DNA from 2 places in the Pseudomonas urmiensis genome. Region 1 is predicted to be linked to the other one. Evidence: predicted binding sites of a transcription regulator. Region 1 holds the regulator's gene; the other holds the start of a gene.
The links. The regulator sigma-54, encoded in region 1, starts transcription at its own class of promoters, with help from an activator protein. The targets are predictions, from matches to a motif close to ANTGGCATNNANNTTGCTNT.
Positions count from the first base shown of each region.

Region 2: the regulator sigma-54 is predicted to act here: its motif matches at 2,222-2,241, upstream of nirB (nitrite reductase large subunit NirB).

Region 1 is NZ_JABWRE020000001.1:342,058-347,453, reverse strand. It holds gene HU737_RS01540 (KpsF/GutQ family sugar-phosphate isomerase) at 1-835, shown strand, start outside; gene HU737_RS01535 (KdsC family phosphatase) at 836-1,360, shown strand; gene lptC (LPS export ABC transporter periplasmic protein LptC) at 1,369-1,941, shown strand; gene lptA (lipopolysaccharide transport periplasmic protein LptA) at 1,928-2,452, shown strand; gene lptB (LPS export ABC transporter ATP-binding protein) at 2,453-3,178, shown strand; gene HU737_RS01515 (RNA polymerase factor sigma-54) at 3,364-4,857, shown strand; gene hpf (ribosome hibernation-promoting factor, HPF/YfiA family) at 4,936-5,244, shown strand; gene ptsN (PTS IIA-like nitrogen regulatory protein PtsN) at 5,257-5,396, shown strand, end outside.
Region 2 is NZ_JABWRE020000001.1:3,501,352-3,506,747, reverse strand. It holds gene HU737_RS15825 (bifunctional nitrate reductase/sulfite reductase flavoprotein subunit alpha) at 1-2,006, shown strand, start outside; gene nirB (nitrite reductase large subunit NirB) at 2,393-4,945, shown strand; gene nirD (nitrite reductase small subunit NirD) at 4,945-5,307, shown strand; gene pcaQ (pca operon transcription factor PcaQ) at 5,353-5,396, shown strand, end outside.

The DNA of each region.
Region 1 (5,396 bases):
CGTGGTGGTCGGCATGGGCAAGTCCGGGCATATCGGCAACAAAATTGCTGCCACCCTTGCCAGCACCGGCACGCCATCGTTCTTCGTCCATCCGGCCGAAGCCAGCCATGGCGACATGGGCATGATCACCCGCGACGATGTCATCTTGGCCCTGTCCAACTCTGGCAGCACTGCTGAAATCGTCACCCTGCTGCCGTTGATCAAGCGCCTGGGCATCCAGCTGATCAGCCTCACCGGCAACCCCGACTCGCCGCTGGCCCAGGCCGCCGAGGTCAACCTCGACGCGCGGGTCGAGCAGGAAGCCTGCCCGTTGAACCTGGCGCCAACCTCATCGACCACCGCTGCCCTGGTGCTGGGCGATGCGCTGGCGATCGCCCTGCTTGAGGCGCGCGGCTTCTCCGCCGAGGACTTCGCCTTCTCGCACCCTGGTGGCGCACTTGGCCGTCGCCTGCTGCTGAAGGTCGAGAACGTCATGCACTCGGGCGACGAACTGCCCCAGGTGCAACGCGGCACCCTGCTCAAGGAAGCACTCCTCGAAATGTCCCGCAAAGGCTTGGGCATGACCGTGGTCGTCGAACGTGACGGCACACTGGCCGGGGTGTTCACCGACGGTGACCTGCGCCGCAGCCTGGACCGCAACATTGACGTGCACACCACGCTGATCGACGAAGTCATGACCGTGCACGGCAAGACCGCCCGCGCCGAGATGCTCGCCGCCGAGGCCTTGAAAATCATGGAAGACCACAAGATCGGCGCGCTGGTCGTGGTCGATCAGGATGACCGCCCAAGCGGCGCCCTGAACATGCACGACCTGCTGCGCGCTGGAGTAATGTGAATGAGCCAAGATCTGCTGCAACGCGGCAAAGCCATCAAGCTGGCGGTGTTTGACGTCGATGGCGTATTGACCGACGGGCGCCTGTACTTCCTCGAAGACGGCAGCGAATTCAAGACTTTCAATACCCTCGACGGCCAGGGCATCAAGATGCTCATGAACTCGGGCGTGACCACGGCGATCATCAGTGGCCGCAAGACCCCGGTGGTCGAGCGCCGCGCCAAGAACCTGGGTATCCCCCACCTGTATCAGGGCCGGGAAGATAAACTGGTGGTTCTCGACGGCCTTCTGGCAGAACTGGGCCTAAGCTATGAACAGGTCGCCTACTTGGGCGATGACCTGCCTGACCTGCCGGTGATCCGCCGGGTAGCCTTGGGCATGGCCGTGGCCAACGCCGCACCGTTCGTTCGCCAGCACGCCCATGGGGTGACCCAGGCGCGCGGTGGCGAAGGCGCCGCCCGCGAGTTCTGTGAACTGATCATGCAGGCCCAGGGCACCCTGGACGCTGCCAACGCCAATTACCTGTAAGGCCGCACATGTTCAGCAAGAAAGCCAAAAACATCGCACTGTTCAGCGTGATCGCCGCGCTGCTGGTGGCGGTCGGCTACTGGAACATCAGCCCCGAGAGCTTTCTCGACAAGCCGGTGACCCAGGTCGATGAAAACGCCATCGACTATTACGCGATCAACGCCCATAGCGTGCAGTTCCTGCCTGACGGCAAGATGCAGTACGAAATGACTGCCGACAAGGTCGAGCACCTCAAGGCCAGCGAAGTCACCTTGGTGACCACCCCAGACCTGCACATGTACCGTGGCACCGCCTACCCGTGGCACGTGCAGAGCGTGCGCGCCGAGGTCAATCCGGATGGCAGCGAGGTCGAACTGATCGACCAGGTTCGAGTGGCCCGCACTGACGAAAAGCAGCGCGAGACCATCATCACTACCACCCGCATGACGGTGTTCCCGCAGAAGCAATATGCGCAGACCGAGCAAGCCGTTAGAATCGACGGCGCCGGTGGCACAACTACGGGCAAAGGAATGAAAGCGTATTTGAAAGACGGCAGGATGGACCTGCTGTCCAACGTAAGAGGACAGTATGAGGCTCGTTAAAACCCTCCCCTTTTTGCTCAGCCTGAGCGCAGCACTGGGAAGCGCGAGCGCCTTGGCCCTGCCGAACGATCGTGACCAGCCAATTCGTATCCAGGCCGACGACGCTCACCTGGATGACAAGCAAGGCGTAGCTACCTACAAGGGCGATGTGATCATCACCCAAGGCTCGATGATGATCAAAGGCAACACCGTGACCATGACCCGTGCCGCCAATGGCGACATCGACGTGGTGACCTCGGTGGGCAACCTGGCCTACTTCGAACAGCAGCAGAGCGCCGCCAAGCCCGACAAGATGAAAGGCTGGGCTGTGACCATCCAGTACCAGGCGCAGAAAGACACGGTGATCCTCACCGACCGCGCCAAGGTCGAGAACGAAGGCAACACCACCGAAGGCGAGAAGATCGTCTACAACACCAAGTCCCAGGTGGCGACCGCCGGCCGTGGCGGCAATGTGTCCACGCCACGTCAGCGTATCGACATGGTGATCCAGCCGAAGAAGAAGGCCGAGTAAATGGCAACCCTCAAAGCCCAGCACCTGGCCAAGAGCTACAAGGGCCGCCAGGTGGTTCGCGATGTCAGCCTGTCGATCGACAGCGGCCAGATCGTCGGTCTGCTGGGGCCTAACGGCGCCGGCAAGACCACTTGCTTCTACATGATCGTCGGCCTGGTCCAGGCCGACCAGGGCCGCGTGCTGATCGACAGCAACGACGTCAGCCATCAGCCCATGCACGGTCGCGCACGCGCCGGCATTGGCTACCTGCCGCAGGAAGCCTCGATCTTCCGCAAGCTGTCGGTGGCCGACAACATCATGGCCATTCTCGAGACCCGCAAGGAACTCGACCGTGATGGCCGGCGCAAGGAGCTGGAAAGCCTGCTGCAGGAATTCCACATCAGCCACATCCGCGACAACCTCGGCATGAGCCTTTCCGGTGGCGAACGTCGCCGGGTCGAGATTGCCCGCGCCCTGGCGACCGCGCCGAAGTTCATCCTGCTCGATGAACCCTTCGCTGGTGTCGACCCGATTTCCGTGGGCGACATCAAGCAAATTATCCACCACCTCAAGGCCAAGGGTATCGGTGTACTGATCACCGACCACAACGTCCGCGAGACCTTGGATATCTGTGAAACCGCGTACATCGTCAACGATGGCCAGCTGATCGCCGAAGGCGATGCCGAGACCATCCTGGCCAACGATCTGGTCAAGGAAGTTTACCTGGGTCACGAGTTCCGACTCTGATGCCCAGGCTTGCCTGAGCACTGTCAGACGGCCAGTAAAACGGCCTCTGCCCGGCTTAAGTGCTACAGTGCTCTAGGCAAACGCTACAAATTAAGGCATATAACTTGCTTGAAATTGGCGCCGCGGCGCCCTTCGTGTAGTGGATGGCGCATGCGCGCCGGCGAACAAGGTATTAAGCCCCAGCCATGAAACCATCGCTCGTCCTAAAAATGGGCCAGCAACTGACGATGACCCCTCAGTTGCAACAGGCCATTCGTCTGCTTCAGCTCTCCACCCTGGACCTTCAACAGGAAATCCAGGAGGCGCTGGAATCCAACCCGATGCTCGAACGTCAGGAAGACGGCGAGGACTTCGACAACAGCGACCCGATGGCCGATAACGCCGAGAGCAAGCCGGCTGCCGAAGCTCAGGACAACAGTTTCCAGGAAAGCACCGTCTCCACCGAGAACCTCGAGGACGGCGAATGGAGCGAGCGCATCCCCAACGAATTACCAGTCGACACCGCCTGGGAAGATATCTACCAGACCAGTGCCAGCAGCCTGCCCAGCAACGATGACGACGAGTGGGATTTCACCACCCGCACCTCTGCTGGCGAAAGCCTGCAAAGCCACCTGCTGTGGCAACTGAACCTGGCGCCGATGTCCGACACCGACCGCCTGATCGCGGTCACCCTGATCGACAGCATCAACCAGCAGGGCTACCTGGAAGACACCCTCGAGGAAATCTGCGCAGGGTTCGACCCGGAGCTGGATATCGAGCTCGATGAGGTCGAGGCAGTTCTGCACCGCATCCAACAGTTCGAGCCAGCCGGCGTCGCCGCGCGCACCCTGGGCGAATGCCTGCTGCTGCAACTGCGCCAACTGCCCGGCAACACGCCGTGGATGGCCGAGGCCCAGCGCCTGGTCACCGACTTCATCGACCTGCTCGGCAGCCGCGACTACAGCCAGCTGATGCGCCGCATGAAGCTCAAGGAAGACGAGCTGCGCCAGGTCATCGAACTGGTACAGACCCTCAACCCACGCCCAGGCTCGCAGATCGAATCCAGCGAACCTGAGTACGTGGTGCCCGACGTGATCGTGCGCAAGGACAGCGAGCGCTGGCTGGTCGAGCTGAACCAGGAAGCCATCCCACGCCTGCGGGTCAACCCGCAGTACGCAGGCTTCGTGCGCCGCGCCGACACCAGCGCCGACAACACCTTCATGCGCAATCAGCTGCAGGAAGCGCGCTGGTTCATCAAGAGCCTGCAAAGCCGCAACGAGACCCTGATGAAGGTGGCCACGCAGATCGTCGAGCACCAGCGTGGCTTCCTCGACCATGGCGACGAGGCGATGAAGCCGTTGGTTCTGCATGACATCGCCGAAGCGGTGGGCATGCACGAGTCGACGATTTCCCGGGTTACCACCCAGAAATACATGCACACCCCGCGTGGCATCTACGAACTGAAATACTTTTTCTCAAGCCACGTGAGCACCGCCGAAGGCGGCGAATGCTCGTCTACGGCGATCCGCGCGATCATCAAGAAATTGGTTGCGGCGGAAAATCAGAAAAAGCCATTGAGTGACAGCAAGATCGCTGGTTTACTGGAGGCACAAGGCATCCAGGTAGCCCGTCGCACCGTCGCCAAGTACCGCGAGTCGCTCGGCATCGCACCGTCGAGTGAACGCAAGCGACTGATGTAGCCCCGGGATGTGCCACAGCGTTTGTGTGGCAGGTGCAATACCTGCCTCTTTATGCACGGGCAACAAAGGAGAAGCTGTATGCAAGTCAACATCAGTGGACAGCATGTAGAAGTTACCCAACCTCTTCGCGACTATGTGCTTGAAAAGCTCGCCCGCGTGGAGGGTCACTTCGACAAGATCACCAACGTGACGGTGATCATGAAGGTTGAAAAGCTTCAGCAGAAAATTGAAGCGACCCTGCAGATTCCCGGCGGCGAAGTGGTTGCCAATGCCGAACACCAAGACATGTATGCAGCGATCGATGCTTTGGCTGACAAGCTCGACCGCCAATTGAAAAAACATAAGGAAAAACAGCAAAGCCTGCTGCAAGGTGCAGCCGCCCGCTGATCCCCCTCATCCATGATCCGACTTGAAACCATCCTGACCCCCGGCCGTTCCCTCGTGAACGTGCCGGGCGGCAGTAAAAAGCGCGCCCTGGAAAAGGTCGCCAACGTGATTGCCGAGCAAATCCCCGAGCTGGAGATGCAGGACGTCTTCGA
Region 2 (5,396 bases), 3.2 Mb from region 1:
CGCCGTTTCACTGGAACGACCTGTACGGCGAGCAATTGGCGATCAATGCCGTGACCTCTGATGCGCTCGACCCGACCTCACTGCAACCGGCCTACAAGCACTGCGCCGTGGCCCTCGAACGGGTCAGCGGTGCACGCATCGATGCCGTGGACTTGACCACTGCCGCCCCTTCGGAGCCTGCCAGCATGCCGCTAACCACCCTCAACCGTCTGCTCGGCCTGGACAACCTGCCAGCGCCGGCCTTGGCCGAGGATGAGCGCCATTATCTGCAAGGTTTTTTGCTCGGCCTGGGCCAAGCGCGGCCGCAAGGAGTGCCAAGCCTGCCCGCCACGGCACCGCTGGCGCCGGCCCGGCGCCTGTTTGTCGATGGCTTGCTGGCCGGGCTGTTCGTCCAGCCCCAGACGCTGCCGAGCGCCTTGCCCGAAACCGCCCCGCACCGGGTGCTGTGGGCGTCGCAGACGGGTAACGGCGAGGCCCTGGCCGATCGTTGCGCGCAGCGCTTGCGTGCCGCCGGGCTTGCCGTGGAGCTCAGTTGCATGGAAGCGGTCACGCCCAGCCAACTGCAAGGCGCCGCCAGTGTGCTGTTGATCGCCAGCACCTTTGGCGATGGCGAGGCGCCCGATAGCGGCGCGGCGTTCTGGCAAGCCTTGCAGGGCGAGCAGGCCATTGATTGCGCTGAACTGCCCTACGCGGTGCTGGCCCTGGGCGATTCGAGCTATGGCCAATTCTGTGGCTTCGGGCGCAAGCTCGATGAGCGCCTGGCGCAACTGGGTGCGCGCCGGCTGCTGGCGCGGGTCGATTGCGAACCGGATTTCGACCAGGCCTTTGCCGCTTGGCTCGACGCGCTGTTGGCCGAGCTGGGCAGTACCGCGCTGCTGCCAGCGGCCATCGAGCCTGAGCCACTGGCCGCCTATGGCAAGCGCCAGCCTTGGTCGGCACAGTTGCTGGAGAACCGCCTGCTCAATGGCCCCGGTGCGAGCAAGGAAACTCGGCAGCTGGTGTTCGACCTGGCTGGCAGCGGCTTTACCTATCAGGCCGGAGACGCCCTTGGCGTGTGGCCGCGCAATTGTCCGCAGTTGGTCGAAGAACTGCTGGCCTTGATCAAGCTCGACGCCAGCACCACGGTCGAGTTGCAGGGGCACCCCGCCATGTCATTGGCGAGCGCTCTGCAGCAGCATCTGGAGATCGCTCGGGTCACCTCCCAGCAGCTACACGTGTTCAGTGAAACCGCCGCTGATTTGCATCGTTTGCTACAGCCTGAACACAGCGCCGAGCTCAAGGACTGGTTGTGGGGGCGGCAGTTGGTCGATGTGCTGCGCGAGTTTCCCCAGCAACTGCCGTTGGCCACCTGGCTTGAGCTGCTCAAGCCATTGCAACCGCGCCTGTATTCGATCAGCTCAAGCCCCAGGGCCCACCCTGAGCAGGTTCACCTGACCGTGTCGACGGTGCGCTATGGGCAGCGCAAGGGTGTGTGCTCGGCGTTTCTTGCCGATCGCGCCGAAGCGCTCAAGGTGGCGATCTTCCCCCAGGTCTCCAGGCATTTTCGCCTGCCCGAGGATGACGCGGTGCCGATCATCATGGTCGGTCCGGGCACCGGTATTGCGCCGTTCCGGGCTTTTCTGCAAGAGCGCCAGGCCAGGGGCGCGAGCGGCGGTAACTGGTTGTTCTTCGGTGAACAGCACCAGGCCTGCGACTTCTATTACCGCGACGAGCTGCTGGCTTGGCAAGCCAGCGGCCACTTGCGCTTGGATACGGCGTTTTCCCGTGATCAGGCAGAGAAGATCTACGTTCAACAGCGCATGCGCGAGCAAGGCGCCGAGCTCTGGCGTTGGCTACAGCAGGGGGCCTATTTCTATGTCTGTGGCGATGCCCTGCACATGGCCAAGGATGTCGATGCGGCGTTGCGCCAGATCGTGGCCGAGCAGGGCGACATGAGCGCCGAGGCGGCGGCTGCCTATGTCGAGGCGTTGAGCAAGGACAAGCGCTACCGCCGCGATGTGTACTGACATGCCCCATGATGGGGAGTGATGCACTTTGGCTGTGCGATTTTTCGCAGATAGAGGTTGCCCGTACCGGCCTCTTCGCGGGCGAGCCCGCTCCCACAGGGGCCGGGTCGATTACAGGGGCTGCGGCTTGCAGGGCCATGTGGGAGCGGGCTTGCCGCGAAGAGGCCAGTACTGGCAACGCAAGAAGAATGCTCCCTGCACAGTCAGCACATCAAATTGGCACACTCCCTGCTTTTACTCTTGTACAACACGCCCCGCTGATCAACGGCGATCACTCAGGGGCCTCACACTGATGAGAACAGGCAAAGGCGCCTGGAGCTTCGGCTCCAGGCGTTTTTTTTGTCTTTACGGCGGCCAACCCCGCCAACCGTGATCGAGGATCGGCTATGAAGGCAACAGCGAGCGGCGAACATCTACAGCGACTGGTCATCGTCGGCAACGGCATGGTCGGTCACCACTGCGTCGAGCAACTGGTCGAGCGTGGCGCCTTGGCCCGTTTCGAGGTGCGGGTGTTCGGCGAAGAGCGCCAGCGCGCCTACGACCGGGTGCATCTGTCGGAGTACTTCGCCGGCAGCGATGCTGAAACCTTGGCCATGTGCCCCAGCGATTTCTACACAGGCCACGGGGTGCACCTGCACCTGGGCGAAGCGGTGGTGGACATCGACCGCGAGCGCTGCGAGGTGGTCACCGCCGAGGGCCGTTATGGTTATGACCAACTGATCCTGGCTACCGGTTCCTACCCGTTCGTGCCACCCATCGAGGGCTCCAGCGGCACTGCGCGCCTGGTCTATCGCACTTTGGATGACCTCGACGCTATCCGTGCTGCAGCCGCTGACGCCCGTCGCGGGGTGGTGGTCGGTGGCGGCTTGCTCGGCCTGGAAGCGGCCAACGCGCTGAAATCTCTTGGCTTGGAAGCGCACGTGGTGGAGTTCGCCCCGCGCCTGATGCCGGTGCAACTGGACGGCGAGGGCGGCGCGGCGCTCAAGGCGCAGATCGAAGCCCTCGGCGTTGGCGTGCACCTATCGCGTGCCACCCAGTCGATCAGTGCCGGCGAAGCCTACCGCTACCGGATGAATTTCGACGGTGGCGAGTTCCTCGAAACTGACCTGATCGTGTTCTCCGCCGGTATTCGCCCGCAAGATGCCCTGGGCCGCAGCTGCGGCCTGGACATCGCCCCGCGCGGTGGGGTGGTGATCGACAACGACTGCCGCACCAGCGACTCGCAGATCTTCGCCATCGGTGAGTGCGCCTCGTGGAATGGCAGCGTGTTCGGCCTGGTCGCGCCGGGCTACAGCATGGCGCGCAACCTGGCTGCGCGGTTACTCGGGGAGGCCAGCAGCCCGTTCACCGGCGCCGACATGTCGACCAAGCTCAAGTTGCTCGGCGTCGATGTCGGCTCGATCGGCGATGCCCACGGTGCCACGCCCGGCTCGCGCAGCTATCGCTTCATCGACGAAGCCAATGCGGCCTACCGCCGCCTGGTGGTCGATGCCAGCGGCAAGCATGTGCTCGGTGCGGTACTGGTCGGCGACAACAGCTACTACGACACCCTGCTGCAGTACTGCCAGAACGGCATCGCCCTACCCGCCGACCCGGCCGCGCTGATCCTGCCGCAAGGCGCTGGCGCACCCGCCTTGGGCGCCGATGCGCTGCCCGACAGCGCGACCATCTGCTCGTGCCACAACGTCAGCAAAGGCGCGGTCTGCGCCGCCATCGACAGCGGCTGCGCGGACCTTGCCGCAGTCAAGAGTTGCACCAAGGCCGCCAGCGGCTGCGGCGGCTGCGCGGCATTGCTCAAGCAGGTGTTCGAACACGAACTCAGCGCCCGCGGCGTTACTGTCGACAAGAGCCTTTGCGAGCACTTTGCCTACACCCGCCAGGAGCTCTATGGCCTGGTTCGGGTCGAGGGCATCCGCACGTTCAATGAGCTGCTCGAACGCCACGGCAAGGGTCATGTCGGTTGCGACATCTGCAAGCCAGCGGTGGGTTCGATCCTCGCCTCATGCTGGAACCAGCCGATCATGGACCCGGCCCTGGTACCGCTGCAGGACACCAACGACACCTTCATGGCCAACATGCAGAAAAACGGCACCTACTCGGTGGTGCCGCGCATCCCAGGTGGCGAGATCACCCCGGACAAACTGATCGTGATTGGTCAGGTGGCGAAAAAATACGACCTCTACACCAAGATCACCGGCGGCCAGCGCATCGACCTGTTCGGCGCCCAGTTGCACGAGCTGCCGCTGATCTGGGGCGAGCTGATCGAGGCCGGCTTCGAAACCGGGCATGCCTACGGCAAGTCGACCCGCACGGTGAAATCCTGCGTCGGCAGCACCTGGTGCCGCTACGGCGTACAGGACAGCGTCGGCATGGCCCTGCGCCTGGAAGATCGCTACAAAGGCCTGCGTTCGCCGCACAAGCTCAAGTTCGCGGTGTCTGGCTGCACCCGCGAATGCGCCGAAGCGCAGAGCAAGGACATTGGCGTGATCGCCACCGACAAGGGCTGGAACCTCTATGTGTGCGGCAACGGCGGCATGCGCCCGCGCCACGCCGAACTGTTCGCCACCGACCTGGACGACGACGCGCTGATCCGCACCATCGACCGCGTGCTGATGTTCTACATCCGCACCGCCGACAAGCTGCAGCGCACCTCGGTCTGGCGCGAGAGCCTGGAGGGCGGCCTGGATTACCTCAAGGCGGTGATCCTCGACGACAGCCTGCAACTGGGCGCCGAGCTCGAAGCGCAGATGCAGCATGTGGTCGACCAGTATGAGTGCGAGTGGGCCAACGCCCTGAACGATCCCGAGAAACTCAAGCGCTTCCGTACCTTCGTCAATGACCGGCGCGCCGACCCGGACGTGCACTTCGTCCGCGAACGCGAACAACGCCGACCTGCTAGCGCGCTGCACCTGATCCCCACTGTCGAGGAGGCTGTCTGATGAACCTGTCCAATGCTGCTGTTGCGCAACACGCCCACTGGCAGGCGGTGTGCCAGGTGCAGGACCTGGTCGCCGATTCTGGCGTAGTGGTGTGGCTCGAAGGCGAGCAGGTCGCGCTGTTCTACCTGCCCAATCAAGAGCAGGCGTTGTACGCCATCGACAATCGCGACCCGCGCTCGGGGGCGAACATCATCGGCCGCGGCTTGATCGGCAGCATCGGCGGCGAGCTGATGGTCGCCGCGCCGTTGTACAAGCAGCACTTCAGCCTGCACAGCGGGCGCTGCCTTGAGGATCCGCAGCAGGCGCTGCGGGTGTGGCCAGTAAGGATGCGCGGCGACGCTGTGGAGCTGGCGATGCTATAAGATGGCGCATCGACGCTATCGCGGCAGCGGCCGCCCCCCCAAGGCATGAATCTCGACACGCGTATCAAGTATCGCCATCTTCTGTGCTT